3 regions of the Paenibacillus sp. FSL R5-0527 genome follow, and region 3 is predicted to be linked to each of the others. Evidence: a T-box and tRNA genes for the amino acid it is inferred to sense, from the RefSeq annotation. Region 3 holds a T-box; the other regions hold tRNA genes.
The links. The T-box of region 3 lies ahead of leuS (leucine--tRNA ligase). A T-box ahead of a tRNA ligase gene usually reads a tRNA of that ligase, here a tRNA-Leu.
Positions count from the first base shown of each region.

Region 1: it has a tRNA-Leu gene. The T-box ahead of leuS (leucine--tRNA ligase) is inferred to sense a tRNA for this amino acid. The anticodon was not compared.
Region 2: it has a tRNA-Leu gene. The T-box ahead of leuS (leucine--tRNA ligase) is inferred to sense a tRNA for this amino acid. The anticodon was not compared.

Region 1 covers NZ_JBBOYI010000001.1:6,812,892-6,823,101, forward strand. The annotation lists gene NYE69_RS30700 (GTP-binding protein) at 1-982, opposite strand, end outside; gene rpmG (50S ribosomal protein L33) at 993-1,142, opposite strand; gene NYE69_RS30710 (ABC transporter ATP-binding protein) at 1,260-1,862, opposite strand; gene NYE69_RS30715 (ATP-binding cassette domain-containing protein) at 1,853-2,683, opposite strand; gene NYE69_RS30720 (ABC transporter permease) at 2,758-3,594, opposite strand; gene NYE69_RS30725 (ABC transporter permease) at 3,594-4,562, opposite strand; gene NYE69_RS30730 (ABC transporter substrate-binding protein) at 4,578-6,218, opposite strand; tRNA gene NYE69_RS30735 (tRNA-Leu) at 6,681-6,760, opposite strand; tRNA gene NYE69_RS30740 (tRNA-Leu) at 6,782-6,867, opposite strand; tRNA gene NYE69_RS30745 (tRNA-Cys) at 6,880-6,953, opposite strand; tRNA gene NYE69_RS30750 (tRNA-Gly) at 6,965-7,039, opposite strand; tRNA gene NYE69_RS30755 (tRNA-Gln) at 7,047-7,121, opposite strand; tRNA gene NYE69_RS30760 (tRNA-His) at 7,137-7,212, opposite strand; tRNA gene NYE69_RS30765 (tRNA-Trp) at 7,235-7,308, opposite strand; tRNA gene NYE69_RS30770 (tRNA-Tyr) at 7,321-7,406, opposite strand; tRNA gene NYE69_RS30775 (tRNA-Thr) at 7,410-7,485, opposite strand; tRNA gene NYE69_RS30780 (tRNA-Phe) at 7,506-7,581, opposite strand; tRNA gene NYE69_RS30785 (tRNA-Asp) at 7,599-7,675, opposite strand; tRNA gene NYE69_RS30790 (tRNA-Met) at 7,748-7,821, opposite strand; tRNA gene NYE69_RS30795 (tRNA-Val) at 7,838-7,913, opposite strand; tRNA gene NYE69_RS30800 (tRNA-Glu) at 8,145-8,219, opposite strand; tRNA gene NYE69_RS30805 (tRNA-Ser) at 8,230-8,321, opposite strand; tRNA gene NYE69_RS30810 (tRNA-Asn) at 8,394-8,466, opposite strand; rRNA gene NYE69_RS30815 (23S ribosomal RNA) at 8,561-10,210, opposite strand, start outside.
Region 2 covers NZ_JBBOYI010000001.1:6,967,923-6,978,132, reverse strand. The annotation lists rRNA gene NYE69_RS31540 (23S ribosomal RNA) at 1-599, shown strand, start outside; rRNA gene rrf (5S ribosomal RNA) at 681-797, shown strand; tRNA gene NYE69_RS31530 (tRNA-Asn) at 803-878, shown strand; tRNA gene NYE69_RS31525 (tRNA-Thr) at 882-954, shown strand; tRNA gene NYE69_RS31520 (tRNA-Glu) at 965-1,036, shown strand; tRNA gene NYE69_RS31515 (tRNA-Val) at 1,166-1,241, shown strand; tRNA gene NYE69_RS31510 (tRNA-Gln) at 1,249-1,323, shown strand; tRNA gene NYE69_RS31505 (tRNA-Lys) at 1,334-1,409, shown strand; tRNA gene NYE69_RS31500 (tRNA-Leu) at 1,444-1,527, shown strand; tRNA gene NYE69_RS31495 (tRNA-Gly) at 1,534-1,608, shown strand; tRNA gene NYE69_RS31490 (tRNA-Arg) at 1,615-1,691, shown strand; tRNA gene NYE69_RS31485 (tRNA-Pro) at 1,737-1,813, shown strand; tRNA gene NYE69_RS31480 (tRNA-Gly) at 1,833-1,906, shown strand; gene ppc (phosphoenolpyruvate carboxylase) at 2,412-5,207, shown strand; gene sigW (RNA polymerase sigma factor SigW) at 5,371-5,943, shown strand; gene NYE69_RS31465 (zf-HC2 domain-containing protein) at 6,085-6,702, shown strand; gene cdaA (diadenylate cyclase CdaA) at 6,959-7,789, shown strand; gene NYE69_RS31455 (CdaR family protein) at 7,782-9,212, shown strand; gene glmM (phosphoglucosamine mutase) at 9,321-10,210, shown strand, end outside.
Region 3 covers NZ_JBBOYI010000001.1:5,598,858-5,609,067, forward strand. The annotation lists gene NYE69_RS24895 (deoxycytidylate deaminase) at 864-1,382, opposite strand; gene NYE69_RS24900 (ComEA family DNA-binding protein) at 1,402-2,118, opposite strand; gene comER (late competence protein ComER) at 2,340-3,287, shown strand; gene leuS (leucine--tRNA ligase) at 3,354-5,795, opposite strand; T-box leader at 6,059-6,317, opposite strand; gene NYE69_RS24915 (glycoside hydrolase family 3 C-terminal domain-containing protein) at 6,429-8,696, opposite strand; gene NYE69_RS24920 (glycoside hydrolase family 13 protein) at 8,696-10,210, opposite strand, start outside.

The sequences.
Region 1 (10,210 bases), 1.2 Mb from region 3:
AAGCCGCCAACCAATAACCTGCGGGACCAAACTGAATGGAAGGACCTGCCTGGCTTAACGATGCCGCCATATCGCCACGCGCTGCGATCCATACCAGTCCCTTGGCACGAACTACTTCGACAGGCCAATTGTTTAAAAAATAACTGAGACGCTGAGGATGAAACGGAATTCTGCTGCGATACACAAAGGACCCTATTCCATATTCCTCGGTTTCCGGAGTATGCTCTTTATTCGTAAGCTCCGCAATCCACCCTGAGGACATGCTCGTCTTTTCAAAATCAAACAAACCCGTGTTCAAAATTTCCTTGGGGTCCACAGCTCCATTCACGGTCCGAATGATTTTAGCCGTCGGTTGAAGCTTCTTCAATACGGCCTCCAGCTTCACCAGCTCCTTCTCCTCCACCAGATCGCACTTGTTCAACAGCAAAACATCGCAGGTTTCAATCTGATCGATCAAAAGATCTACAATATCTCTATAGTCGGTTTCTCCCACCGCCTGATTACGGTCAAGCAAGCTTTCCCCCGATGCGAAGTCGTGCCAGAAGCGGTTGGCATCAACGACAGTAACCATCGTATCCAATCGGGCCAGGGCGGTTAAATCGATGTCCAAATCCGGATTGGCATAAGTAAAGGTTTGCGCCACCGGGATGGGTTCGCTGATACCCGACGATTCGATCAGAATGTAATCAAAGCGCCCCTCGCCGGCCAGCTTCTGCACCTCGCGCAGCAAATCGTCCCGCAGCGTGCAGCAGATGCAGCCATTGGACATCTCCACCAGCTTTTCTTCCGTTCTTGACAATGCGTTCCCCGATTTTACGAGATTGGCGTCCACATTAACTTCGCTCATGTCATTGACAATAACGGCTACCTTCAATCCATCCTTGTTATGCAAAACATGATTTAACAAGGTCGTTTTCCCGGATCCCAGATAACCGCTTAGAACCGTGACCGGAATTTTCTTTGATGTTTGTTCAGCCAACATATAAACCCTCCTAGCGCGTTTCGCGGTGCAGCGTGTATTTTCTTAGCCTAGGGCAGTATTTGCGCAATTCCATGCGTTCGGGGTGCGTCTTCTTATTTTTGGTGGTCGTGTAATTGCGGTCTCCCGTTTCGGTGCACGCCAAGGTAATAACAACTCTCATTTAAAAACATCTCCTTCTATTCGTAATTATTACGATTTAATTATTTTACTTGCTCTTCTCCTTTATGTCAATCGCTCCGAATTACCTCGGAATGCCCCAATAACGGAGTTCCTGATTTTAATGCTGCCCTACTTTGTATACGCGGTCGCACAACCGATGAAGCAGGCTCTCCTCATGGCTGACCACAACGACGCCGATGGACCGGCTTTGGCAAATGTTCAAAAACGCGCGCCAAATTTGTGCCTGTGTAATGGCATCCAGCATAGTGGTCATCTCATCGGCAATAATATATTGGGTATCATGATGGAGCGCGCGAACAATGCAAAAACGCTGCTTCTCGCCTCCCGACAGCTCAAGCGGCCAGCGGTCCAGCCACTCCTTGCGGATTTCAAAAGCCTCGAGAATCTCCGGGGAGGGGGTATAGGATTCGTTCAACACATCCTTCATTCGCCACTTTGGATTAATCGCCTTTTCCGGGTGCTGATAAATCAATTGCACCGGACGAAAAGAGCGCCGCGCAAGCGGCCTCCCGTCCAGCATAACGCGGCCGGCGCGCGGCGGAACATAACCGGCGAGCATTCGGGCCAGCGTTGTTTTGCCGCATCCGCTGTAGCCCGACAATCCCAGCACTTCACCCGGGGCAATCGTGATGTTTATGTCCTGCAGTATGCAGTGATCTTTCCGATAATAGTAGCCCAGATTCTCTCCAACTAAAGCCAAGCTTCCCCAACTCCCCTTTCCTTCCATTCCGGATCGAAATCATTCTGCGGCAAAGCCCTCCATAACCGGCGCGTATATTCGGACTGGAGAAGCTCCCCGTTACCGGCAAATGCCGCCGCATCCGAAATTTCTATCGTCGTTCCGTCCTTGAGAACCGCCACCCGATCCGCGATTTCCAGCGCAGACACGATATCATGGGTAATCAGCATCACCCCTGCCCCATCGGCCGCGAATTGCTTCAATTGCCGCAAGATTTCGGAAAGCGCCTGCGGATGGATTCCCGGCGTAGGTTCATCGGCAATGACCAGCTTGATCCCTTCCCGGACGCTTGTGGCAAACAGCACCCTGCGCAGCATGCCTCCCGACAATTCAAACGGAAAAAGACGCCCATCCCTTTCTTGCAGTCCGTATTGCACAAACAATTCTTCTTGCTTTTTCTTTGCAATTTTCCGGTCAAGTCCGATCTGAACCTGCCGCCCTACGCGCATCAGCGGATCGAGATAATTGACGGATTGCGGAATGAACGAAATTTCACTCCCTCTCAGGCGCTTCTTTCTTTCTTCCGTCAGTTCTTCCCCTCTATACAACATTTTCCCGCTGCAGATCGCATTCCCGGGCAGTATCCCCAACACGGCGTGAGCCAGCAAGCTTTTGCCGGAGCCGCTAGCTCCGACAACCGCCACGATTTCCCCCTCGCCAATTTCCACATGCATATTCGCTATGGGACGAATGATTCGCTTGTGTGTCCCCTTCAAATATTGTGAAAATCCAATCGACAAATCCTCCACCTTCAACAAAACGTTCTTCTCAGCGTCTCCCATGCTAGCCTCCTAAAAGTTTTGTGAGCGTTGCTTCCTGATCAACTTCGTACAAAACTCGCTTCGGAAGCATCGGCTCATTCGTGAGAACTGACCGGCTCCGTCAAAATACGGAACTGTTCGCCGATACTGTCAAAGCTTTTGATCACCGTGACCAGCAGCAAGCCGGGAAACACGACCAACCACCATTTTCCGGTCGAAATATGGTTCATCGCTTCCGACAGAATAATGCCTACAGCCGGCGTTTGCGGAGACAGGCCAAATCCCAAAAAGGTCAGTGCCGCTTCATGCAAGATTACATGAGGAAACATGAGCAGAAAGCCGATCATCATTTGCGGAAAAATCGCCGGCAGCAGATGCTTTCTGGCTATATACCAAGGGGATTTCCCGTAGCTTTTGGAGATTTGAATATATTCGGCATTTTTGATTTGGAGCACCTCCGATCGGACGACTCTGGCCAGCGCTGTCCAATGCGTCAGTGAAATCCCCAATACGATGCCATAGAGGCCCCCGCCGGCAATAAAACAAATGAGCACCATAAAGACAAGATGGGGCATGCCGATAAACAAATCGATGACCCAGGAAATGACGGCATCCACGGCTTTGCCGAACGTTGCCGCACAAATCCCCATGACTACGGCAATCACCACACTGAGCAAGGAAGTAAACGCGCCGATCGTCAGCGACAGACGCAAGCCTTTGATCGTCCGTGTGAACATGTCTCTTCCCAGCCAATCGGTTCCAAACAGGTGACTGATACTTGGAGCCCGGTTTTTGCCCCCTGCGCCCAAACGAAGATTGTCGTCGCTCAGCAAAAAGCTGAGCAGCAGCAGCACAAACAGAAAACCAATCGAGGCAACGAGCATCCGGATCATTTTTTTGCGAGCATTAAATCCTTCTTGTACGGACTGCATTACCGCGCCTCCTTCGTTCGGGGATCGATTACATTGTTCAGTACATCGGCGATCAGGTTTCCGGCAAAAACGAACAAGGAACTGATCAGAATGATGCCCACCATCAGCGGAAGATCGCCCTTCAACCCCGCCGTCGTTAAGGTGCTGCCGAGTCCGGGATAAGCGAATACCTGCTCGGCAAGCATGGAACCTCCAAACAGCTCGCCAAAATACGCAAACTGAAGCGAAATCGCCGGAAGAATGGAGTTGCGGAAGCCGTGGTTTTTGAAGATTTGCCACCCGCTCTCTCCCCTGGCCCTGGCAAACACGACGTATTCCGAATTCAGGATGTCGATCATTTTCTCACGCGTGTGCATGGCGACATTGGCTACCCCCAAAATGCTTAAGGTTACCGCCGGTAAAACAAAGTGATGCAGCCGGTCGATGAACCGCACCTCGCTCTCCATAACTCCCGCCGGTACAGCCAGACCAACGGGAAACCAATGCAGCCAAACCGCAAAAACGATCATCAGGATGAGACCCATCCAGAAAATCGGCGTCGACACCAGCGTGTAGCTGTACCATTTGATCGCTCTGTCAATCATCTTCCCGCGATTCATGGCGGCCATGCTGCCCAGTGCATATCCGATCACTCCGGACAGTACCCACGCCGTTCCCATCAACGCCAGCGAGGTTAAAAAGCGGCTTTGAATAATATCGATGACCGGGCTGCGATACAGCAAAGAAGTGCCGAAATTGCCTTGCAATAACGCCCCCGCCCAGGAAAAATACTTCTCTACCGGACTTTGGTCGACGCCCCAATAAGCTTTGAACTTCTCGATTTGCTCCGGCGATGCCGAGCTGTCTCCGCCGATATAAGCATTCACGGGATCGATCGGCGAAAGTTGGACGAGGGAGAAGGTCAACATGGATAATCCAATCAGCAGGGTTACTACGCGAATGCAACGAATCGATATACTTCTGATCAAGCGAATCCCCCTTCTTTACATATGATCATCGGCAGCGGACTGGTTCCCCCATGTCCATTCGGTAATATTGCCGAACAACGCCCATTCATGACCATGCGAGTGAACCGGCTGTTTGCCGAGATCCAGCTTTTCATCGGCCAGATACAAGTGGTCTACGCGAACCAGCCAAACGATCGGGGCGTCTCCGATTCCGCTGAAACCTGTCTGTCCGTCCCATTGCGCCAGCTTCCAGTATTTATTGGCCTCCTCCTGCGTGGTTGCCGTAAGCGCATGATCCAGATATTCATCAACTTTGGCATTGCGATAGTTGGACATATTGTTGTAACCCGTGTCGATAACCTTGGAGGAATTCATCGTATACAACTGGTGAGGATGATGCCTTCCGCCTCCCCATGCTGCCGCGGCGGTTTTGCCTTTGACGTAAATTTCATCCCAGGTCGCGCCGATCAGATTGATCTTGATGCCAAATTCCTTGGCCTGGTCGGCAACGGCCAGCGAAAGGTCGGTGCGAAGCTGATCGCTGGAGCTGTAGTACATGTCGAACTCCGCCTTCAGGTCGTCTTTTTCCACAATGCCATCCTGATCGGCATCCGCCCAGCCTCCGCGGGCCAAAATTTGCTTCGCCGCTTCAATATCTCCGTCTTCTACAACCGTCTCTTCGTTAAACCAAGGCATATTATCGCACAGGCAGTATGCTTTTTGACCGTACCCGCCCAGCGCCACATCCAGCAGTTTCTGGCGGTCCAGCCCGATGTTCAGCGCCTGGCGGATAGCCAGATCGGAGGTCACATCATTCCCGACTTCCACTTCTTTGTCATTCGTTTTTCCCTTGCCGCCGCTTGGTACGGTGGGCAGCATGATTCCCCGGGAATCGATGCTTTCGAATGTGCGAAGCGTCATCCCTGGAACTTGTTGTTCCGCAAAGGTTGGCGGGACATAGACCATGTCCGCTTGCCCGGCTTTCGCCGCGGCCAGGGCGGCGTCCTCTTCCAGCAGCAGAAACGTCAATTTTTTGAATTGCGGCTCCTTCCCGTACCAATACGGGTTATACTCCATAATGATCTGCTGGCCGTCATTATATTGGACGACCTTATAGGGTCCCGAACCGATCGGATTGTTGGAATATTGATCGTTATAGTGAGCCTTGGGAACAATCCCGATTTCGGTGAGTTGGCTAACAAAGGTGGAACGGGGCTCGTTCAGATGAATGAGGATGGTATTCCCGTCCGCTATTTCGATCGACTTGACGAAAGACAAATCAAACTTTATACCGTCTTCCTTGAGCATTTCATATGTAAACTTGACATCCTCGGCCGTTACAGGTTCGCCACTGGAAAATTTCACGTCTTCACGGAGAGGAAAGGTCCACGTTAATCCATCCGCGCTGACGGAATAGGATTTGGCCAGATCTCCGATGAAGTTCAGATCGGAATCAATGGTTAGCAGCGAACTGTGAGTCAGGCGAATCTGGGCGTGCGTTCCCCAGCCCTTCTTCGGGTCGAACATCCCGATATCCACTTTTCCTACCGCTAAAACCAATTCCTCCTTGACCGTAAAATCTTTGGGGTCCGCGGACGCGTTTTCATGCCCGGTTGTTCCGGAATTGCAAGCGGTAACGAGCAATAACATAACCAATAAGTACGTTAGGGCTGGCAATGCCTTTCTCCCCAATAACTTTCTTACCAATATTCGCATATCTACCTCCATCGATAAATTTTTTAGGCCGGCATGGTCAAAGACACAAAAATTCCGGCCGCCCTTCTTTAATAGTAATAATTACGATTAATGACTTAATTGTAATTATAACGATTATTGGTGTCAATCATTATTTCTTGTCATACCGTTCCACAAACCTCGGTAAAACATAGCTCCCACGCAGATTTTTCGCCCGTAACCACAAAATGAATAGCACCCCAACCTTATTTGGTTTGAGGTGCTATTCACGGCTTTTTATCTCAAAATTCATTATAATAAGCAAAAGCACGTACACAGATTCAGGTAATAAAATCATAAATCACTCTGAGTCTTCCCCAACTTCGCCTTCCCTTCTTTTTCATCATACAAAAAAAGCTCTTAAGATAGGAGCATCCTCCTCTTAAGAGCTGATCATTTTGAATATGCCGGTGAGAGGACTCGAACCTCCACGGTTTCCCTCACGATTTTGAGTCGCGCGCGTCTGCCAATTCCGCCACACCGGCAAATATAAAATATATACAAAGTGCGGAAGACCAGACTTGAACTGGTACGGTAGTCACCTACCGCAGGATTTTAAGTCCTGTGCGTCTGCCGATTCCGCCACTCCCGCAAGTAAAAATAATGGAGGCGCCACCCAGATTCGAACTGGGGATAAAGCTTTTGCAGAGCTGTGCCTTACCACTTGGCTATGGCGCCAAAGATAAAAATGGAGCGGACGACGGGAATCGAACCCGCGACCCTCGCCTTGGCAAGGCGATGCTCTACCGCTGAGCCACGTCCGCTTATAAATGGCTGGGGATATAGGATTCGAACCTATGCATGACGGAGTCAAAGTCCGTTGCCTTACCGCTTGGCTAATCCCCAATAAAGTTGAAAATATGGGGCGATCGATGGGGATCGAACCCACGAATGCCGGAGCCACAATCCGGTGCGTTAACCACTTCGCCACGACCGCCATATTATTCAAGTTTCAAAACTGGCAGGGGCAGCAGGAATTGAACCCACACTAACGGTTTTGGAGACCGCTGTTCTACCTTTAAACTATGCCCCTATTAGATAAAACTGGTGGAGGCTGATGGATTCGAACCACCGAACTCGTCAGAGAACAGATTTACAGTCTGCTGCGTTTGGCCACTTCGCTAAGCCTCCACGTGGTGCCGGCGAGAGGACTTGAACCCCCAACCTACTGATTACAAGTCAGTTGCTCTACCAATTGAGCTACACCGGCTTTTAATTTTCGTTTTTTAATGGTGGCTCGGGACGGAATCGAACCGCCGACACGAGGATTTTCAGTCCTCTGCTCTACCGACTGAGCTACCGAGCCTTGCAATTAGATATAAATGGCGGAGCCGACGGGATTCGAACCCGCGGTCTCCTGCGTGACAGGCAGGCATGTTAGGCCTCTACACCACGGCTCCACACTGATAATTGCGAACTCCACAAACCGATCCGAGCAAGCCTAAGCTTTTCATCACTAATTTTGGAGTTAATTGCGGGGGCAGGATTTGAACCTGCGGCCTTCGGGTTATGAGCCCGACGAGCTACCGGGCTGCTCCACCCCGCGTCGTTAAAATACAATATGGTGGAGGCTGAGGGGATCGAACCCCCGACCCTCTGCTTGTAAGGCAGATGCTCTCCCAGCTGAGCTAAGCCTCCATGGAAAAGACAAATCTTATTGTACCAGATAACATAGCAACAAATCAAGTACTTCTGTAAATAAAGCTCTTCTCGGGGGATTCTTAACCCCAATTGAAACATATTAAGAAAGCAATGACCCGTAGGGGATACTCTCGCTTCGCTTGAGACTGCGAAGTATTCCTATCGAAGCCTATGCTCCGACGAACCCCTAATAGGGTTTCTCACCCCTGCTTGAAGCTATTAAGAAAGTGGTGACCCGTAGGGGATTCGAACCCCTGTTACCTCCGTGAAAGGGAGGTGTCTTAACCCCTTGACCAACGGGCCATATGATTAATGGCGGAGAGAGAGGGATTCGAACCCTCGAGACGCTTGTGACGCCTACACGATTTCCAATCGTGCTCCTTCGGCCAACTCGGACACCTCTCCACGTGTTTTGGGGTCCCCAGAAAGTAATCGGTATAAGCTTAGAAGCAAACCCACACTTTCTGGGGACTATGACTCCCCGAACAGGACTCGAACCTGTGACAACTCGATTAACAGTCGAGTGCTCTACCGACTGAGCTATCAGGGAACATTAATTAAATTTTCAAGGTGTTAATCCTTGAAAACTGGATACGAAACAAATTTGCTGTTTTAGTTCCCCTACTCCATTTCGGGGTATTTGTTTGGATAAGCCCTCGACCGATTAGTACCTGTCAGCTCCATGCATTGCTGCACTTCCACCTCAGGCCTATCAACCTCGTCGTCTTCAAGGGGTCTTACTAATTGGGAAATCTCATCTTGAGGGGGGCTTCACGCTTAGATGCTTTCAGCGCTTATCCCGTCCGCACTTAGCTACCCAGCTGTGCTCCTGGCGGAACAACTGGTACACCAGCGGTGCGTCCATCCCGGTCCTCTCGTACTAAGGACAGCTCCTCTCAAATTTCCTGCGCCCACGACAGATAGGGACCGAACTGTCTCACGACGTTCTGAACCCAGCTCGCGTACCGCTTTAATGGGCGAACAGCCCAACCCTTGGGACCTACTTCAGCCCCAGGATGCGATGAGCCGACATCGAGGTGCCAAACCTCCCCGTCGATGTGGACTCTTGGGGGAGATAAGCCTGTTATCCCCAGGGTAGCTTTTATCCGTTGAGCGATGGCCCTTCCATGCGGTACCACCGGATCACTAAGCCCGACTTTCGTCCCTGCTCGACTTGTCAGTCTCGCAGTCAAGCTCCCTTTTGCCTTTGCACTCTACGAATGATTTCCAACCATTCTGAGGGAACCTTGGGGCGCCTCCGTTACTCTTTAGGAGGCGACCGCCCCAGTCAAACTGCCCGCCTGACACGGTCCCCGTACCGGCTTACGGTACTGGGTTAGAACTCCGATACGATCAGGGTGGTATCCCAACGTCGCCTCCATGGAAGCTTGCGCTCCCACTTCCTAGGCTCCCACCTATCCTGTACAAATCGTATCAAAGTCCAATATCAAGCTGCAGTAAAGCTCCATGGGGTCTTTCCGTCTTGTCGCGGGTAACCTGCATCTTCACAGGTATTAAAATTTCACCGGATCTCTCGTTGAGACAGCGCCCAAGTCGTTACGCCATTCGTGCGGGTCAGAATTTACCTGACAAGGAATTTCGCTACCTTAGGACCGTTATAGTTACGGCCGCCGTTTACTGGGGCTTCGGTTCACAGCTTCGGGTTTAACCCCTAACCGCTCCCCTTAACCTTCCAGCACCGGGCAGGCGTCAGCCCGTATACTTCGCCTTGCGGCTTCGCACAGACCTGTGTTTTTGCTAAACAGTCGCTTGGGCCTTTTCACTGCGGCCCCCTCGAGCTATTCACTCTACCGGGGCACCCCTTCTCCCGAAGTTACGGGGTCATTTTGCCGAGTTCCTTAACGAGAGTTCTTCCGCGCGCCTTAGAATTCTCTTCTCGCCTACCTGTGTCGGTTTGCGGTACGGGCACCTTCTCCTGGCTAGAGGCTTTTCTCGGCAGTGTGAGATCATGACCTTCGGTACTGTAAATTTTCCCTCCCCATCACAGCCCAGCCTTACGGTGTGCGGATTTGCCTACACACCAGCCTCACTGCTTGGACGGGGCATTCCATCGCCCCGCGTCACTACCCTCCTGCGTCACCCCATCGCTCGTAGCGGATTATGGTGGTACAGGAATTTCAACCTGTTGTCCTTCGACTACGCCTTTCGGCCTCGCCTTAGGTCCCGACTTACCCTGAGCGGACGAACCTTCCTCAGGAACCCTTAGGCTTTCGGCGGATCAGATTCTCACTGATCTTTTCGTTACTCATACCGGCATTCTCACTTGTATGAAG
Region 2 (10,210 bases), 1.4 Mb from region 3:
CCCTCAGAATGGTTGGAAATCATTCGCAGAGTGCAAAGGCAAAAGGGAGCTTGACTGCGAGACTGACAAGTCGAGCAGGGACGAAAGTCGGGCTTAGTGATCCGGTGGTACCGCATGGAAGGGCCATCGCTCAACGGATAAAAGCTACCCTGGGGATAACAGGCTTATCTCCCCCAAGAGTCCACATCGACGGGGAGGTTTGGCACCTCGATGTCGGCTCATCGCATCCTGGGGCTGAAGTAGGTCCCAAGGGTTGGGCTGTTCGCCCATTAAAGCGGTACGCGAGCTGGGTTCAGAACGTCGTGAGACAGTTCGGTCCCTATCTGTCGTGGGCGCAGGAAATTTGAGAGGAGCTGTCCTTAGTACGAGAGGACCGGGATGGACGCACCGCTGGTGTACCAGTTGTTCCGCCAGGAGCACAGCTGGGTAGCTAAGTGCGGACGGGATAAGCGCTGAAAGCATCTAAGCGTGAAGCCCCCCTCAAGATGAGATTTCCCAATTAGTAAGACCCCTTGAAGACGACGAGGTTGATAGGCCTGAGGTGGAAGTGCAGCAATGCATGGAGCTGACAGGTACTAATCGGTCGAGGGCTTATCCAAACAAATACCCCGAAATGGAGTAGGGGAACTAAAACAGCAAATTTGTTTCGTATCCAGTTTTCAAGGATTAACCTTGAATCGTTTGGTGGCGATGGCGGAGGGGTTCCACGCGTACCCATCCCGAACACGACCGTTAAGCCCTCCAGCGCCGATGGTACTTGGACCGAAGGGTCCTGGGAGAGTAGGACGCCGCCAAGCAATGTTCCCTGATAGCTCAGTCGGTAGAGCACTCGACTGTTAATCGAGTTGTCACAGGTTCGAGTCCTGTTCGGGGAGCCATTTGCTCTCATAGCTCAGTAGGTAGAGTGCATCCATGGTAAGGATGAGGTCACCGGTTCGATCCCGGTTGAGAGCTTTTTACATAAGGCCCGTTGGTCAAGGGGTTAAGACACCTCCCTTTCACGGAGGTAACAGGGGTTCGAATCCCCTACGGGTCATTGCTTCCTTCATTACCTCAAAGTAGGGTGAGAAACCCTTATAGGGGTTCGACGGAGCATGAGCTTCGTTAGGAATACTTCGCAGTCTCTCGCGAAGCGAGAGTATCCCCTACGGGTCACCATACATACGGAGGCTTAGCTCAGCTGGGAGAGCATCTGCCTTACAAGCAGAGGGTCGGGGGTTCGATCCCCTCAGCCTTCACCATTGTTAATGGGGATTAGCCAAGCGGTAAGGCAACGGACTTTGACTCCGTCATGCATAGGTTCGAATCCTATATCCCCAGCCATTTTGGGTATGAGCCATTAGCTCAGTTGGTAGAGCACCTGACTTTTAATCAGGGTGTCGAAGGTTCGAGTCCTTCATGGCTCACCAGTTTCCTCAAGTTAACGAGGGAAATGATGATTACGCGCGTGTGGCGGAATTGGCAGACGCACTAGACTTAGGATCTAGCGTCTTTGACGTGGGGGTTCAAGTCCCTCCACGCGCACCAGATTATGCGGACGTGGCTCAGCGGTAGAGCATCGCCTTGCCAAGGCGAGGGTCGCGGGTTCGATTCCCGTCGTCCGCTCCATAATTTGCGCCCTTAGCTCAGCTGGATAGAGCGTTAGACTACGAATCTAAAGGTCAGGAGTTCGAATCTCTTAGGGCGCGCCATTTTAACAAAATAAATGTTTGGCATAAAGATTGGCCAACATATCTCGGGACGTAGCTCAGCTTGGTAGAGCACCTGGTTTGGGACCAGGGGGTCGCATGTTCGAATCGTGTCGTCCCGACCATTAAAGTTTTGGGTGTTATGCGGGTGTAGTTCAATGGTAGAACTCCAGCCTTCCAAGCTGGTAGCGTGGGTTCGATTCCCATCACCCGCTCCATATATAACAGCAACATCATCGGAAGATGATGTTTTTTGTTATAGATATCGGAATAATCATTTTGAAAGTTGGCCTCATGATAACTGTAGCTTATTGAACAAAAAATTTATTTATATTCTTGTATTTTATTGCTTTACCGTGTTAAGGTAAGTAATGGTTGCTTAAACGGGACGTCGCAACGCACTGTCTTGGTCCCCGGCTGCGGGTGGAAAGTTCTTCCTTTAGAGGATTGCGCTGTAGTGAGTGTATTAGCCCTATCATGCATAAATATGAAATGATTAATTTTTCATTTTAAACATGATTTATTTTAAATATAATGGTGCACATAATCTTGAGGCTGCTGTATCTTATTAGTGAATATGAATATTTACTCAATGTTAAGTTTGTAATCCAACCGTCTCACCGCGAAATCTTACAAATTAGGTGAAGATTTTCGGGGGAGATTATTGTATTATGTTAAGAAAGCTTTAGAAAAGACGGAATAGGGATGAAATGGGGGAGAAACATGACTGAACTAACGGTTACCGCAGGCACAAGCAACTCAAACAACCTGCTCCGGCGCGACATTCGTTTTTTGGGCAATATTCTAGGAGAGGTCCTGGTACATCAGGGCGGTAACGAGCTCTTGGATATTGTCGAGAAGATTCGTGAAGCCAGTAAATCGCTGCGGGCTGTATTTTTACCCGAATTGCATGATGAGTTTAAGGAAATGATCAATTCTCTTGAACCCGGAATTCGTCACCAAGTTATCCGTGCTTTTGCCATTTACTTTCAGCTCGTCAATATTGCCGAGCAGAATCATCGGATTCGCCGCAAGCGGGATTACGAACGTTCGGCCGGAGAAGCCGTTCAATCGGGAACGATCGAGGCCGCCATTAAAGGCCTGAAGGAACAGGGTTTCACTTATGTCGAAGTTAAGGAAATCATGGAGGGTATGTCCCTGGAGCTTGTGATGACGGCACACCCTACCGAAGCGATGCGGCGGGCGATCTTGGATATTCACAAACGGATTGCCGACGATGTCATGCAGCTCGATAATCCTACCCTTACGTTCCGCGAGCGTGAACAGCTTAGAGAGAAGCTGCTAAATGAAGTGATCACGCTTTGGCAAACCGATGAGCTGCGCGATCGTAAGCCCACGGTGCTCGATGAGGTCAGAAACGGGATGTACTATTTTCATGAGACGCTGTTTCATGTGCTTCCCGAAGTATATCAGGAACTGGAACGCAGCCTGACCAAATACTATCCGGAGCATTATTGGCACGTGCCCGCTTACCTGCGCTTTGGTTCGTGGATCGGCGGCGACCGGGACGGCAACCCGTCCGTTACCGCGGACGTGACCTGGCAAACGCTGCGGATGCAGCGGAAGCTGGCCGTGCGCGAGTATCAGCACATTTTGAGCGATTTGTTCAAGCATCTGAGCTTCTGCACCACGATCATCGACGTGACCGACGAGCTGATGGCCTCCATTCAACGCGACCGGCTTCAGGTAAAGCTGCAAAAAACGCAGCAATGGAACAACGAGAAGGAGCCCTATCGCATTAAACTGACTTACATGGTGGAGAAACTGCACAATCTGCTGGACGACGCGAAAAAGGACACTCCGGAGCGCTACGCCAACGTGAGCGAGTTTATCGAGGACTTGAAAATCATCGACCGCAGTCTGCGCCACCATTATGCGGACTATGTAGCCGATACGCATCTTAAAAAGCTGATCCGCCAGGTGGAGCTGTTCGGCTTCCACACGGCGACCCTGGACGTTCGCCAGCACAGCAAAGAGCACGAGAACGCCATGACGGAAATCTTGGCGAACATGAATATCGTGCCGAACTATTCCGAACTGGAGGAAGAGGAGAAGGTCAAGCTGTTGGAAAAACTGCTGAACGATCCTCGTCCGTTGACGTCGCCTTATCAGGATTACAGCGAAAGCACCAATGAATGCCTGGAAGTATACCGTGCGATATACCGTGCGCAACAAGAGTACGGAAAGCAATGTATTACCAGCTACCTGATCAGTATGACGGAAGCGGCCAGCGATATTCTCGAAGTTATGGTTTTTGCCAAAGAAGTCGGATTGTTCCATAAGGAAGCGGACGGCAGCGTAACCTGCACACTGCAATCCGTGCCGCTGTTTGAGACGATCGATGATCTGCATGCCGCGCCGGGCATCATGAATCAGTTGTTCACCATGCCGATCTATCGGCAATCGGTGGCGGCGATGAATGATCTGCAGGAAATTATGCTGGGATACTCCGACAGCAACAAGGACGGCGGCGTGGTCACGGCCAACTGGGAGCTGCGCGTCGCGATGAAGCAAATTACGGCGACGGCCAACCAATACGGAGTTAAGCTGAAGTTTTTCCACGGCCGCGGAGGCGCGCTTGGCCGCGGGGGCATGCCGCTGAACCGCAGCATTCTGGTACAGCCGCCGGAAACGATCGGAGGAGGCATCAAGATCACCGAGCAGGGTGAAGTGCTCTCGTCGCGTTATTCTTTGCGAGGCATCGCCTACCGCAGTCTGGAGCAGGCTACCTCCGCATTGATCGAGGCCAACAAGCTTGCCAAGCTGCGTCAGAAGTGCAACCCCGAGGAAGAGCGCTGGGAAGAAATCATGGCCGGCATCTCGGAGACTTCGCTGAGCAAATACCAGGATCTCGTGTTCCGCGAACCGAATTTCCTGAAGTTTTTCCGGGAATCTACGCCGCTTGTCGAGATCGGCGAACTGAATATCGGCTCGCGCCCGTCCAAACGCAAAAACAGCGACCGGTTTGAGGATCTCCGGGCGATTCCTTGGGTATTTGCCTGGACGCAAAGCCGCTATCTATTCCCGGCTTGGTATGCCGCCGGCACCGGACTGATGAATTTTTATCAGAACAAAGAAGAAAATCTGAAAATACTGCAGGAAATGTATCAGCACTTCTCGTTTTTCCGCTCCGTGATCGATACGCTGCAGTTCGCCTTGATTAAGGCGGACTTGGTAATCGCACAGGAATACGCCAATATGTGTTCCGATTCGGAAGCGAAGGAGCGGGTCTTTGGTCAGATCGAAGAAGAATTCCGGTTGACGCGGGAGATGGTCCTGAAGATCGCCGGCATCTCCGAAATTCTCGACAATGTCCCGGGGCTTCAGGAATCGATCCGCCTGCGGAATCCTTACGTTGATCCGCTGAGTTACCTACAGGTTCAACTGCTGGCCGAGCTGCGCTCGGTTCGCGAGCAAGGCGAGGATGACGCGCACCTGCTGCGCGAAGTTCTGCTTACCATTAACGGCATTGCCGCAGGGCTCCGGAATACGGGCTGATACGAACTTAAACGCTGCATTTCATCATATGCCGGTCCTTTGGTAAAAGGGCCGGCTTTTTGATTGGCTTCTATTGCATTTTGCTGGCAGTTGCATTAACATTTGAATGAAGTACAGGCAGGGAATAGATTTAAGCCCGTCCATGGATCTGGGGGAAAATACGGTGGTAGATCATTTCGACGCAAGGCTGGTGAAGCTGGCCCGGAAAGGGGATCAGGGAGCCTTTGCCGAACTCGTTGATTTATATAAGGATAAACTGTTTCATCTGGGCTACAGGATGTTGTCGAACCGGCACGAAGCGGAGGATGTCGTGCAGGAGACGTTTTTAAGGGTTCACAAAAACTGGAGCCGTTACGATGATAAACAGAAATTTTCGACATGGATATACCGCATTGCGACGAATCTTTGTATCGACCGGTTGCGCAAGCGGAAACCGAGTTACTATCTCGATGCCGAAATGAACGACCAGGAAGGTATGGACGGTTATACGCTGATTCCCGGTGACGACAAAACGCCGGAAACGGAATATCTGCTTTCGGAAACGCAGCGGACGATTCATCAAGCCATAGCGGGATTGCCGGCGAAATATAAGTCCGTCATTATTTTAAGATACCTGCAGGAAATGTCGCTCCAGGAAATCAGCGAAGTGCTGGACATGCCGGTAACGACGGTCAAGACGCGGGTTCACCGGGGACGCGAGTTTCTGCGAAAAAAGCTGGAGCACAAAGTGCTTTAAAACCGCGGTTAATTTTGCCGATATTTTTTTATGAAACGAAATTGTTTGCACTACGTAATGTAATGGTAGGACGAATAGGTTCCGGGGATCCGCCGGGATTTTCCGCATACGCATAGATTGATACTGAAAGGATTGGCTGATATGGAATGCAAGCAAGCCTCCTCATTAATGCATGATTATTTGGACGGCGAATTGAGCCGCGACGAAGCCCTAGCGTTGAAGCAACATATGCAAACCTGTCCGGTATGCCAGGAGCGGTTCAAAGAATTGGAGCAAACCGAAATGATGCTGTTTGCGACCATCAAGCACACGAGCCTTTCGGCGCCCGATGAGTTGGTCAACAGGATCATCAGCCAGATCCCGAATCAGCCGAAACAGCAGGCCTGGATCAAGTGGATCAAGCGGCACCCGGCTTTGACCGCGGCTGCCATGTTTCTGCTGGTGATGCTGTTCAGCGCCGTCTCTTTTTGGGATACCGATGATCAACTCGTAGTCAAAGGGACTAATCTCGATCAGGTGATCATCCATGGCGACACGGTGACGGTACCCGACAACTCAAAAATCGCCGGGAACTTGACGATAGAAAACGGCAAGGCCGAAATCTATGGTGAAGTTGAAGGCAATTTAACCGTCATTGACGGTACGTTTTATCAGGCTTCTACCGCGCATATTTCCGGTCAGGTCAAAGAAATCGATCGGGCACTGGATTGGATCTGGTATAGGATTACCAATACGTTCACGGAAGTCGCCTATAGGTAAACGTTTGGCTGGATGCAAATTTTTGGCGCCTCCCCTCGGGAAAACGGCGCTTTTTTTATTTTCGCTCAATCAGGAAAATAATGTAATTCATTACGAAAAGCGCCTATTTTTTCCCGGACGCTTGCATCTCACATGTGAACGTTATAACCTAGTAGTTAGGGGAAACTTATAGAGACAAGCATCCAATGCTGTAAATAATCGTTTCCTTATCAGCGGGCGAAGGATGCCCGTCAGGAACAGTCCCGGGGGTTGCATCATGAGTTATTTTTCGAATATGACTTGGCAGGACACCATCAAGGATGTCATCGATATCCTCATCGTTACCTACATCATTTACCAACTGATCTTGCTTGTGCGGGGAACGCGGGCCGTTCAACTGCTCAAGGGGATTCTCGTTCTGGTGGTTATTTGGGCGGTAAGCACGTGGTTTGATTTATATACGCTGAAATGGCTCATGAACCAAATGTTTACGTTCGGCGTGCTGGCGATCTTCATTATTTTCCAGCCGGAATTAAGGCGCGCGCTGGAGCAGCTCGGTAGAGGCAAGCTATTTGGCCGCAGTTCGGCCGATGAGGAACAATTCGGTAAAGAAATCGGCGAGATTATTAAAGCCGTTAATTATTTATCACGTAGAAAAATCGGGGCGTTGATCGTCTTTGAACGGGATACGGGGCTCAATGAATATACCGAATCCGGGATTCCGATGCAATCGCTCATCTCTTCGCAGCTGCTGATCAATATTTTTATCCCGAATACGCCGCTGCATGATGGAGCGGTCATTATTCAGGGTCATAAAATATCGGCCGCGGCCTGCTATTTGCCGTTGTCGGAAAACCCGTTCATCAGCAAAGAACTGGGCACCCGGCACCGTGCGGCGATCGGGATCAGCGAAGTCGGCGATGCCGTTTCGATCGTCGTGTCCGAAGAGACCGGTCAAATTTCCCTGGCGATCAACGGCCAAGTCGTGCGCGATATAAATGAGGAGTCGTTGATTTCCAAGCTTTACGAAGAGCTTGGGCCGGATTCAAGCGCCAACGAAAAGCGCAGACCTTTCCGTAGAAGGAAGGAGGCCGGCAAAAATGGATAAGTGGCTGACCCACAACAACTTTGCTAAGGTTTTGGCCCTGGTCGTCAGCATTATTTTATGGGCGATGGTTCATTTGGACAGCGGAACGCCCGTCGATTCGACGACGCTGGTGCAGCCTAAAATCATCGATAACGTGAATATAGAAGTTACCGGATTGAACGATGAGAAGTATGTGTTGTATGACCTCGAACCGACTAAGGTGCGTATGGAGGTTAAAGGAAAACGCATTGATTTAACGACGAGTTTTTCCGATTATAAAGTGAAATTGAATTTGAAAAACGTGGGTCCGGGGACGTTTACGCTTCCTTTGACCTATGAGCTTCCTCCCGGCGTGCAGCTGGTGTCGATTGACCCTTCGATCGTGAAGGTCACGGTTGAAGCGAAAGAAACCAAGACGGTTCCCGTGAGCATCGTGACGAAAGGGCAGCCTGCGAACGGGCTGCTTCTGGGCAGTCCGATCGTAGCCGGAAGCGGCACCGTTGATGTCACGCTGCCGGCCAGCGAAATCGGCGAGCTTAGCAAGGTGCAGGGAACCGTGGACGTAACGGGGCTCAAGGATTCGGTCAAAGGCAAAAGCGTAAAGCTTACGGCATATGATAAGCAGGGGAAAGCGATGGAAAGCGCGGAGATCTCTCCAAGCTCCGTCGAGGTCGACGTTCCTATCTCCAAAATGTATAAAACCGTGCCGATCGAACTGCGGTACATAGGGCAGCTTCCGGCCGGTTACGTGCTTGCGGGCGCGGAACCCGACGTGGAGGGCGTCGCCTTATATGGGACGAAGGAAGCGCTCGCGGGCATAAGTTCCTATCCGATCACCGTCGATTTAGGGCGCTTTGACGGCTCGAATGCGACCAAATACTCGGTGGACTTGACGCCGCCGGAAGGTTTTGAGAAAATCGAGCCGAGCTCCGTCACGGTGACACTAAATGTGAAGCCTGCCGAGCAGAAGCAGGTGGAAGGCATACCGATCACCTTGGAAAACGTGAGTTCGCTGTACAATGCAAAAGTCATCCGGCCGGCTGACCGGCTTGTTTCGCTCACGCTATTAGGTGCGGACGACGTGCTCGCCAAGCTTGCGGCGGCCGATATTCAAGCTGCGGCGGACTTGTCCGATCTAGGCCCGGGCCTCCACACGGTTTCGCTAAACGTGAAGCTCCCGGCCTATGTGGAGCTGGCGGATGCAAGCAAGGGCTTGACGATTGACGTAGAGCTGACGGAGAAAGATATGCCGGCCGCCACCGAACCGGAAGAGGATACGGGGAAGCAGGAAAATCAGACTGACCCGGGAACTTCCGGAAATGGGGGGAACCCGGGGAATCAGCAGAGCGAAAACAATGCCGAGAGACCTGCGGGCAATGATTCTTCGGCCAATCAGGGGGACGATGCCGGAGCGGCCAACAATGGGGCTGCCGGCGGAGCGTGAGCTTTCAAGCCGGCTAACTGAAATCAGGGACGGAAAACGGCATATTTGCCGGATCGGGCAACAGGGGAGAACGGCTGAAGTGCTTGAAATTGTTGAAGGAGTGAAACTATGGGGAAATATTTTGGTACAGATGGTGTAAGAGGCATTGCCAATAAAGAGCTGACGGCGGAACTGGCGTTTCAGATCGGCCGCTGCGGCGGATATGTGCTTGCGGGCCAAGCTCCAAAGCCTAAAGTTGTCATTGGGATGGATACGCGTATTTCCGGCGTTATGCTGGAATCCGCGCTTGTGGCTGGGCTGCTATCGATCGGGGCGGATGTCGTCCGCCTTGGCGTCGTAACGACACCGGCGGTCGCTTATTTGACGCGGCTGCTGAAAGCCGATGCGGGCGTGATGATCTCCGCGTCGCACAATCCGGTTGAGGATAACGGGATCAAGTTTTTCGGAAGCGATGGCTTCAAGCTGTCGGACGAAACGGAGCTGCAGATCGAAGAACTGCTGGATAAATCTGTCGACGAACTGTCGCGTCCGATCGGCGGCGGATTGGGCAACGTAACGGTAGACTACGAATCCAAGCTGAAATATTTGGACCATCTCAAGACGACGATTACTTCTTCGTTCCAAGGTCTCAAAGTAGTGCTTGATTGCGCCAACGGTGCGGCTTATGAGCTGGCGCCAAGGCTGTTTAGCGAACTGGGCGCCGAAGTGCACGCTATTGCGGCCGAGCCGAACGGGCTGAACATCAACGATCACTGCGGATCGACCCATCCGGAGCGGCTGAAGGAAGAAGTCGTGCGCCTGGGAGCCCATCTGGGCCTGGCGTTTGACGGAGATGCGGACCGCCTGATCGCCATCGACGAGCATGGGCAAGAGGTCGACGGAGACTATATCCTCTGCATTTGCGGAGACGCCATGAACAAGGCGGGCAAGCTGAAGGACAGCACGGTCGTGTCGACAGTCATGAGCAACTTCGGGTTTTATAAAGCCGCGAAGAAGCT
Region 3 (10,210 bases):
TCGTTTTGACTCAAAAACCCCGTTTCCGGCCCCGTCAGATGCAAAATTGCAGTTCATTTCCAGTCAAAAGACACTGAGCGTTGCATTAACTTTTGCTCAAGGTTTCTTTACAAGCGTTGGCTTTCGAATCGATACTTTCCGCCCGCCGGAAATCTAACGGTTGCAGCAGCGGTTATTTGCCAAAAAAAGACCTTTTCGAAATTCTAACGGTTGCGAACGTCGTTATTTGCCTGAATCCAAGCAAAAATTACCGGTTTTCAGCGAAATAAGCTCCATGGCAACCGTTACAATTTGAAATCAACGGTATTGGAACAAATAGCGCTTGTGGCAACCGTTAGAATATTGGTGTGCCCAGAAAATGTATCTTGCCAGATGTAAATGCAACGCTAGTGGTCAAAAGACCCTTTTTATCGGATAGCCCCAAAATAGATGCATTTTTGCATTTCAATCGGTCAATTCCAGTCATGTATGGTACATCAAATGCACTTTTACACTTGAGCCCTTAACCCCGTCATCCTTTTAAAGGGTCCAGCGCGGGCAAGACAAGAATACTGCGAAAATAGACGCGATTGGCGTTGCCATAACTATGTTTCACGCAGCACCTGACCGAACAAAACTCCATAAAACTCAAAAAAGCACCCCACCCGCCTTTGGGCGGATGAGGTGCTTCCTGCATCCTAAAGATCATTGCGTAATCCATATAAATCGCAGCATGATCCATATAATCTCATAATAAATCTAATTTCATATAAATCTCATATTAATCTCATATAATCTCATATAAACTCATATAAACTCATAATCTCCGCATACATCCGTTACAAATCATCGTATGTTCGATCAAGTTTGCCGCCGATGGCCGGTTATTCCTCAACGCGGACAACCGTTTCCGGCGGCGGCTGGTACGATTCCAAACGGCGGAACCGGATGCCTTTCTGCTTCATCATCGCCGTCACCTTGCCCGAATCTTTGGGGTAAGGCCGATGAAACACGATTTCCGTAATGCCGCTGTTGGCCAGCATGTTGGCGCAAGTCCAGCAAGGTTCGTCCGTAACGTAGACGCTGGAGCCTTCCCGGTCGATGCGGTCGGTGAACAGCAGCAGGTTTTGCTCGGCGTGGATCGTGCGCACGCAGCGCTGCTTCTTCACCATTTTTTCTTCTCCGTTTTCGATGACGACCTCGTATTCCTCCGCGATCATGCAGCCGGCTTCCGAGCAGTCGGGAACGCCCGAAGGAGCTCCGTTGTAGGCCGTTCCAAGCAGCTTTTTGCCCTGGACGAGAACGGCTCCGACATGCCGGCGGCTGCAGCGCGACCGCGTTGACACCATATAGGCGATATCCATGAAATACGTATCCCAGTCTTTGCGTTGATCCGGATTCATCCCTTTGGCTCTCCTGTTCCTACAGTCTGATATATGGCTTCATTTTTTCCAGCATTTTGTTTCCGATCCCTTTCACCTTCGTCAAATCGCTTAGGGAAACGAAAGGGCCGTGCGCGGTTCGGTAGTCGATGATCGCCTGCGCTTTTTTCTCGCCGATGCCGGGAATGTCCTGCAGCTCGGTAAGCCCCGCCTGATTGATGCTGATCAGGCTGGTGTCCGCCTGCTGCGGCGGCGCAGCGGACGAAGCCGGACTGCCGGCCGCAGAAGCGGCGGCGTTTCCGGCAGGCGGCTCGCCTGCCGCGGGGTTACCGGCAGCCGGGCTGCCAACCGCCGGCTCGCCTAAGGCCGCGCCCGCTGGCGGGGCCGCTGCTGAACCCGGCACCGCAGCACCGCCTCCGCCTCCCGCCGATCCGCCTGCCGCCGCTCCACCCGCGGCCGTCCCGGCCGCACCGCCTGCCGCTGCACGGCCGCCGGCAGTGTCCATGCCTTGCGCCGCTCGGCGCTGATCCCCCTTGCCGGCGTCCCCGGTATGGGCAGCGGCACTTGCGCCCGCCCCGACCGCAGCGCCTCCGCCTCCGGCAGGCGCTTGCTCCGCCTGCAGCGCCGAAGCCACCTCGGCGTTGAGCGGAACCCAGCCTTCAATTCCGGCCGGTTTGCTTCCGCCAACCGCAAGCAGCATCAGGCCGGCGCCAATAACTGCGGAAACGACCGACGTCAGCACATACTCTTTTCTCATACCCTGCCACTCCAATCTTAAAAGAATCTGCCCGGTAAGGTCATGAAGATCCAATCAAGATGCATACATATTTAAACAGGTGAAGTAGAAACGTTCGGTCTGCCCGGTAAATAACCGCAGGCAAAGGGCCGCACGTTTCTAACGTGAAAATCGAGTTCGCTGTGAAGCTATGATCCATGATGGCAACGAAAAGTGCGTCACGCACGGAAAGGGGAACCCGGATGAAAGTCGCCTTCATCGGAACCGGATCCATGGGAAGCTTGCTGATTGAAGCTTTTTCGCGTTCCGGTGCGCTGCTCCCGCATCACATCTGTGCCAGCAACCGTTCTCCCCTCAAAACGAAACGGCTGGCCCAACGTTATCCCGGACTAAAAATATACGGAAGCAACGCGGAAGCCGCACGGGACAGCAAAATTATCTTCCTGTGCATCAAACCCCTGGATTACCCTGAGGTTATCGCGGAAATCCGGGATGTGCTCGACGAAAAACAGATCGTCGTATCAATTACGAGCCCGGTGCAAATCGAAACTCTGGAGCAGGCCCTCCCGGCCAAAATCGCCAAAATTATTCCCAGCATTACCCACTCCGTACACAGCGGAGCTTCGCTCTGCATGTACGGAAAGCGGATCCGGCCCGAGGACCGGCTCCTGTTGGAGCAGCTGATGTCCTCGGTCAGCACGCCGTTTACGCTAAAAGAAACTGAGACCCGCATCGCTTCCGACATCGCCAGCTGCGGCCCCGCATTCGTCGCCTACATGCTGAAGCTGTGGGCGGAAGCCGCCGGAGAGCTAACCGGACTGACGCAGGCCGACGCGATCACGCTCGGCTCCGAAATGCTGCTCGGAACGGGCAAGCTGTTGACCGAAGGCGGACTAACCGCGGAGGAGCTTATCGAGCGCGTCGCCGTCCCCGGCGGCGTTACCGCCGAGGGATTGACCGTGCTGGAAGCCGGCCTTCGCGGCCTGTTCGTGCAGTTGATCGAAGCGACGCACCGCAAGTACGATGAAGATCTCGGCAAACTGCATGCGCTGTTTAATCCTCCTGAACCCGGCGGGGAAACGGCGGCAGAAGAGGAAGGAGATTCCTCCCCTTCCTCCCATCAGGCGGACGGCGGCGCCCTGTCCAAGGCGGAACCGCCGAACGGTTCGGGAGCCGCTACCCTGCCTTAATGCCGGTGACCCGCAAATAGACTGCCGCAATAGACTGCCGCCAAAGCAGCAGCAGCCGGCAGGCTTTTAGCCGACGACAATGTTGACCAATTTGCCCGGAACGGCGATCACCTTGCGGATCGTCTTGCCAGCTACAGCCTGCTGCACGTTCGGCAGGCTTAAGCTGTGTTCCTGCATGGCCGCCTGATCCAGCTCTTTGGAAATTTTCGTGCGGTCCACGATTTTGCCGTTCACCTGCACGACGATTTCCACTTCCGCTTCGACCGTCCAAGCCTCGTCATAGGCCGGCCACGGCTCGTACGTGATCGTTTCGGCATGCCCGAGGCGCTCCCACAGTTCTTCGGCCAAATGCGGCGCCAAGGGGGACAATAGCTGCACGAAGTTTTCAGCCGCAGCCTTCGGAACGGCATCCGTTTTATAAGCGTCGTTGACGAAGATCATCAGTTGGCTGATCGCCGTATTAAAGCGCAGGTTTTCCAAATCCTCGGTTACCTTTTTGATCGTTTTGTGCCAGGTCCGTTTGAAGTCATCGCTGCCGCCGTCCGCGGTGATTTTCGGGTTCAGGCTGCCGTCCTCGGCGACGAAGAGGCGCCAGACCCGCGACAGGAAGCGGTGAATGCCTTCCACGCCGTTCATGTTCCACGGCTTGGTCGCTTCCAGCGGACCCATGAACATTTCGTACACGCGCAGCGTATCCGCGCCGTATTCACCCACGATTTCGTCCGGATTGATGACGTTGCCGCGGGATTTGCTCATTTTCTCGTTGTTGGTGCCCAGGATCATCCCTTGGTTCACAAGCTTATGGAACGGCTCCTTCGTGGTCACCACGCCGAGATCGTAAAGCACCTTGTGCCAGAAGCGGGCGTACAGCAGGTGAAGCACCGCGTGCTCGGCGCCGCCGATATACAGATCGACCGGCAGCCACTCCTGCTGCTTCTCTTTGGAGCACAGCTCCTTGTCGTTATGCGGATCGATGTACCGCAGATAATACCAGCAGCTGCCCGCCCACTGCGGCATCGTGTTCGTCTCGCGCCGCGCCGGCAGGCCGGTCTCCGGATCGGTCGTATTGACCCATTCCGTAACGTTCGCGAGCGGCGATTCCCCGGTGCCCGACGGCTTGATGGCGTCGACGTCCGGCAATACCAGCGGCAGCTGATCCTCCGGCACCGGCTTCATCGTGCCGTCTTCGAGATGGAGGATCGGGATCGGCTCGCCCCAATAACGCTGGCGGCTGAACAGCCAGTCGCGCAGGCGGTACGTCACCTTGCCGCGCCCTTTGCCGTTTTCCTCCAGCCAGGAGATCATTTTCTTGATCGCTTCCGCGTTGTTAAGCCCGTTCAGGAAACCGGAATTGACGTGCGGACCGTCGCCCGCGTACGCTTCCTTCGCCAGATCGCCGCCTTCGACCACTTCGAGGATCGGCAGCTCAAAACGCTTGGCGAACTCGTAGTCCCGCTCGTCATGCCCCGGCACGGCCATGATGGCCCCGGTGCCGTAGCCGGCGAGCACGTAATCGGCGATCCAGATCGGCAGCTTGGCGCCGTTCACCGGATTGATCGCGTAAGCGCCGGTAAATACGCCGGTTTTTTCCTTCGCCAGATCGGTCCGCTCCAGGTCGCTTTTGCGCGCGGCTTGATCTTGATAGGCCTCGACGGCTTCGCGCTGGGCGTCCGTCGTGATCGTTTTGACCAATTCATGCTCCGGTGCAAGCACCGCGTAGCTGGCCCCGAACAAGGTGTCCGGACGCGTCGTAAACACGGTCAGCGCCGCGTCATGGCCGTCGATCGCAAAAACGACTTCGGCCCCTTCGGATTTGCCGATCCAGTTACGCTGCATATCCTTGATGCTTTCCGACCAGTCGAGCTCTTCCAGATCTTCCAGCAGCCGTTCCGCATACTCGGTGATTTTCAGCACCCATTGGCGCATCGGCTTGCGAATGACCGGATGGCCGCCGCGTTCGCTTTTGCCGTCGATCACCTCTTCGTTGGCCAGCACCGTTCCCAGCGCAGGGCACCAGTTTACCGGCACCTCGGCCACATAAGCGAGACCTTTCTTATAAAGCTGGATAAAAATCCACTGGGTCCATTTGTAATATTCCGGATCGGTCGTGCTGATTTCGCGGTCCCAATCGTAGGAGAAGCCCAAAGATTTGATTTGGCGCCGGAAATTGTTGATGTTCTTGACCGTAATATCGCGGGGATGCTCGCCCGTATCGAGCGCGTGCTGCTCGGCCGGCAGGCCGAAAGCGTCCCACCCCATCGGATGCAGCACATTGTAGCCGCGCATCCGTTTATAACGGGAGACGATATCCGTCGCCGTATAACCTTCCGGGTGGCCTACATGAAGGCCCGCTCCCGAAGGATAAGGGAACATGTCGAGCGCGTAAAACTTCGGTTTGCCCGCCTCTTCCCGTGTTTTGAACGTATGATGCTCATCCCAGTAAGCCTGCCATTTCGGTTCGATGTTCTGAGCCCGGTAAACGGCATGAGGCGCATTATTGTCCGCCATAATCGAAAATCCTCCTTGAACAACCATTTTGAATTAACATTTTAGTGAGGGTTCAAAAAGTCAGGTTTTCAGCACCGAGAAGGTTGAATGAAGCTAGGGACTGAGTAGCGGAGCGTAGGTGAGCCTACGTGAGCAACGGAAGGCCCGGCTGAATTCAAGATTCGATGCCGATTAAGCTCCATTGTTCTACTTCGTGATCAAAAGATGACTTTTTGAACTACCTTTTTAAAATTAAAAAACCTCCCGCCCCGTAGCGTATCATCGCTAGGGACGGGAGGAAATTCCCGTGGTACCACCCTAGTTAGCGTCGGACATGCTTTGTCCTTCGCTCACTTTGCACCCTTAACGCGGGCGAGACGGCGATGTTCATGCGGCCGGCAATAAAGCCGTCAGCGTATCCGCCGCTACCGCAATTGCACCGCACTCCGAGGCGAGTTCATTCCGCGGCCAACCGGCTTGCACCTTCCGCCGGCTCTCTGCATGGTCTGTCCGAAAATACTGATTCCTCATCACTGCTTTGCAATATCCAGCTTTAAAATTGATTATAGACTATTATATCCAATCCGGCTCCCCAAAGTCAACGGCAGTCTTCGGCTAAACCCGGGCCCAGGAACGAAGGCTTTTGGCGCCGAATCAACTCCTGTTTACCCGGGTCAGCAGAACTTCCATGTCCTCTTCCCGAAGGCCTCCCTTGCTTAGCGAGACAAGCGCGCGCAGCGGCAGAAAATGAAGATCGGCCGCGGCGATATCAGCCGGTTTGTCCTCCGGAAATATCCCGCTATTCAGCTTGAATTGCTCGATCAGCGCCAGCGTCAGCGGGTCGGGAGCGGCTTTGGTCAACAGATCGCCCAACGTCGAGTTGCGCGTAAACGAGGGCCTCAGCTTGACGGCGCTCTCTACATAAACCGCTTCGGCCGCGGCGATATCCCGGGACGAACGCCCGATCAAAATATCGAAAAAGCCGCTTTCCACATGCCAGCCGCCCAGCTCCACATCGTAATAAGCAAACGCTCTTTTATTCAGCTCAAAAATTACCGTTTTCTCTTCGCCGGGCTGAAGCTCGAGCTTTTCAAAGCCCTTAAGCTCCTTCGGCGGACGGGCCACGGACGCCTCCCGGTCGCTTACGTACAGCTGCACGATTTCCTTGCCCGCCACCTCTCCGGCGTTTTTGATCCGCACGCTGACCGTCAACGTCTCATGCTCCCGGATTCTGGAGCTGCTGAGCGTTAAACCGGAGTATTCGAACCGGGTGTAGCTCAGGCCGTGTCCAAACGGAAACAGCGGTTCAAGCGCTTTGGCGTCATAGTAGCGATAGCCGACGAACACCCCTTCCTTATATTCGGCGCGGTCCTGACCGCCCGGAAAAAACAGATGGGACGGGTTATGCTCGAGCGCCGCCGGAAAGGTTTCGGCCAGCTTGCCGCTTGGATTGGCGTCGCCGAACAGCAGATCGGCCACCGCCCCTCCGGCCGCCTGTCCGCCCAAATAAGCCTCCAGCACGGCCCGGGTTTGGCCGATCCAGGGCATCTCCACCGGCGAACCGTTGCTCAGCACCACGACCAGATTGCTCTGGACCTTGGCCACCTCTTCGATCAGGCGAAGGTGATTGCCCGGCAAACGCAGATGGCTGCGGTCATATCCTTCCGTTTCGTAGCGATCCGGCAAGCCGGCAAAAATAACGGCGACCTCCGCCTTGGCGGCGGCTTCCGCGGCTTCCGCCAGCAAAGCGGCATCAACCTCATCATCGTCCGGACGGTATCCTTGCGCATAGGTGATCTGCGCCGGATCTTTGACTTTACGTCCGATTTCCTCATAAGCGATATCCAGTCTGGTCGGCACAATATGCGAACTGCCGCCGCCCTGAAATCTCGGCCGCCGCGCGAAGCCGCCGATGACGGCGATGCTCGCTTCCTTGGAGAGCGGCAGGATGCCCTGCTCGTTTCTGAGCAGCACCATGCTTTCGGCGGCTACTTTTCTGGCCAGATCATGGTGCCCGGCGGCATCAAACGAGGCTTGCTCCCGTCTTGCCGCATGGCCCTTAAAGGCCAGCTCCAGCAGTACTTTGACCGCTCTGTCCAGTTGCTCTTCAGGAAGCTCCCCGTTACGCACGGCTTGAACGATTTTGGCGTCGCCTTCTCCGAGATTAAACGGCATTTCCAGATCGAGCCCGGCCAGCAGGCCGTCCACCCGCTCGTTTACCGCGCCCCAGTCGGAGATCACAGCGCCTTCATATCCCCATTCCTGCCGCAAAATATCGGTCAAAAGCCGCTTGTTCTCGGCGCAGTATTCTCCGTTTACCCGGTTGTAAGCGGTCATCACCGTCCACGGGCGGCCTTTTTTCACCGCACCTTCAAAGCTGGCCAGATAAATCTCCCGCAGCGTCCGTTCATCGGCAACGGCGTCCACCGTCATCTTACGGTACTCCTGGTTATTCAGTGCAAAATGCTTGAGCGAGGTTCCGACTCCCTGACTTTGTACCCCTTCAATATGGCTGGCCGCCATTTCCGAGGACAAATAAGGGTCCTCCGAGAAATACTCGAAGTTTCTGCCGCAGAGCGGACTGCGCTTGATGTTTGCGCCCGGACCGAGCAATACCGACACGCCTTCGGCCTGGCATTCCTTGCCGAGCGCTTCCCCCATTTGCCGGATCAAGGTCCGGTTCCAGGTGCAGGCCAGCCCGGCGGCGGAGGGAAAACAGGTGGCCGGCAAACTCTGCCCAGCGGCCAAATAATCCGCATTTTCCGCTTCCTTGCGCAGGCCATGGGGCCCGTCCGCCATGCGGATCGAGGGAATCCCCAACCGGCTTATTTCCTTCAAGCGCCAAAAATCCCGGCCCGAGCAAAGACTTGCTTTTTCCTCCAACGTCAATTGCGTGAGAACCCGTTCTATCGACTGCTCCATCATTTTCTCCGCCATCTGAAAACCAGCGCCTCATACGGTCTTAACGTGTTTTGATCCCGGCCCTCGTAATTGGACAGGACTAGTTCGCCGTCCAACGGGATTTCCGTAAGCTGCTGCAGAGAGACGGACCGCCCGGTAAAATTGCACAATACGACCCAGCGTTCGCCGTTATAGGTGCGCTGATAGGCCCCGACCTCCCTCAATTCCTTGCAAAGGTCGTCATAGTATCCGTAAACCAAACTCCGGTGCTCCCGCCGCAGCGCGATGAGACGACGGTAAAACTGCAGCACCGAATCCTCTTTTTTCATATTCTCCGCGACATTGATCTCTCTATAATTGGGGTTCACTTTGATCCAAGGCGTTCCGGAGGTAAAGCCGGCCTCCCGCTCACCGTTCCACTGCATCGGGGTTCGCCCGTGATCGCGGCTCCGTTTGCCAAGGTAGCCCAAAATCTCCTCCGCCGGCCGCCCTCTGGCCGTCTCATCCCGGAACAGGTTGAGGCTGCCGATGTCGCGGTATTCATGAATGGAGTCAAAAGGACAGTTGGTCATGCCGATCTCCTGCCCCTGATAAATGAAAGGCGTTCCCCGCATCAAAAAATAAAACGCCGCAAGCATTTTGGCGGATAAGTCACGATAGGGCCCGTCATTGCCGAATTTGGATACCGAGCGGACATGGTCATGGTTCTCCAGGAACAACCCCATCCAGCCATGGCGGTTGGATTCCTGCTGCCATAACGACAGGGCGTCCTTGAATTTTTTCATGTCCCACTCGACGAACTCCGCTTTGCCGCCGGGCTTGATGTCCAAATCCACATGATTAAATTGGAACAGCATCGTAAACACGCCGTCCGTCTCATCCACAAAGTCGCCGATTTGTTCGAGCGGCACCCCCGGAGCTTCGGCGACCGTGATCGCCCCTCTCGGCTCCAGCGCTTCCCGCTTCATCTCGCGCAGAAAATCGAGGATGCCTTCCTGATTTAAGCTGACTTTTTCAATGGGCGCAAAATCCCGTCCGGGTTCGGCTTCAAGCTGGGGAAATTGGGGGTTTTTCTTAATGTATGTAATCGCGTCGACGCGGAATCCGGCAATCCCTTTATCCATCCACCAGTCGATCATCGCGTAGAGTTCCCGTCTCACTTCGGGGTTCTCCCAATTCAAATCCGGCTGCTTGGGAGAGAAGCAGTGCAGGAAATACTCGCCGCTTTGCTCATCGTACTCCCAGGCTGAACCGCCGAATCCGCATTCCCAGTTGGTCGGCTCCTTGCCGTCCTTGCCCGGCCGCCAAATGTACCAATCCCGCTTAGGGCTGTCCTTTGCGGAACGCGATTCGATAAACCAGGCATGCTCGTCCGACGTATGGTTGGCGACCAGGTCCATTACCAGCCGAATGCCCCGCTTTCCGGCCTCCGCAATCAACTCGTCCATATCTTCCATCGTTCCGTATTCGTCCAAAATGCCGTGATAATCGCGGATATCGTATCCGTTATCGTCGTTTGGCGAATCGTATACCGG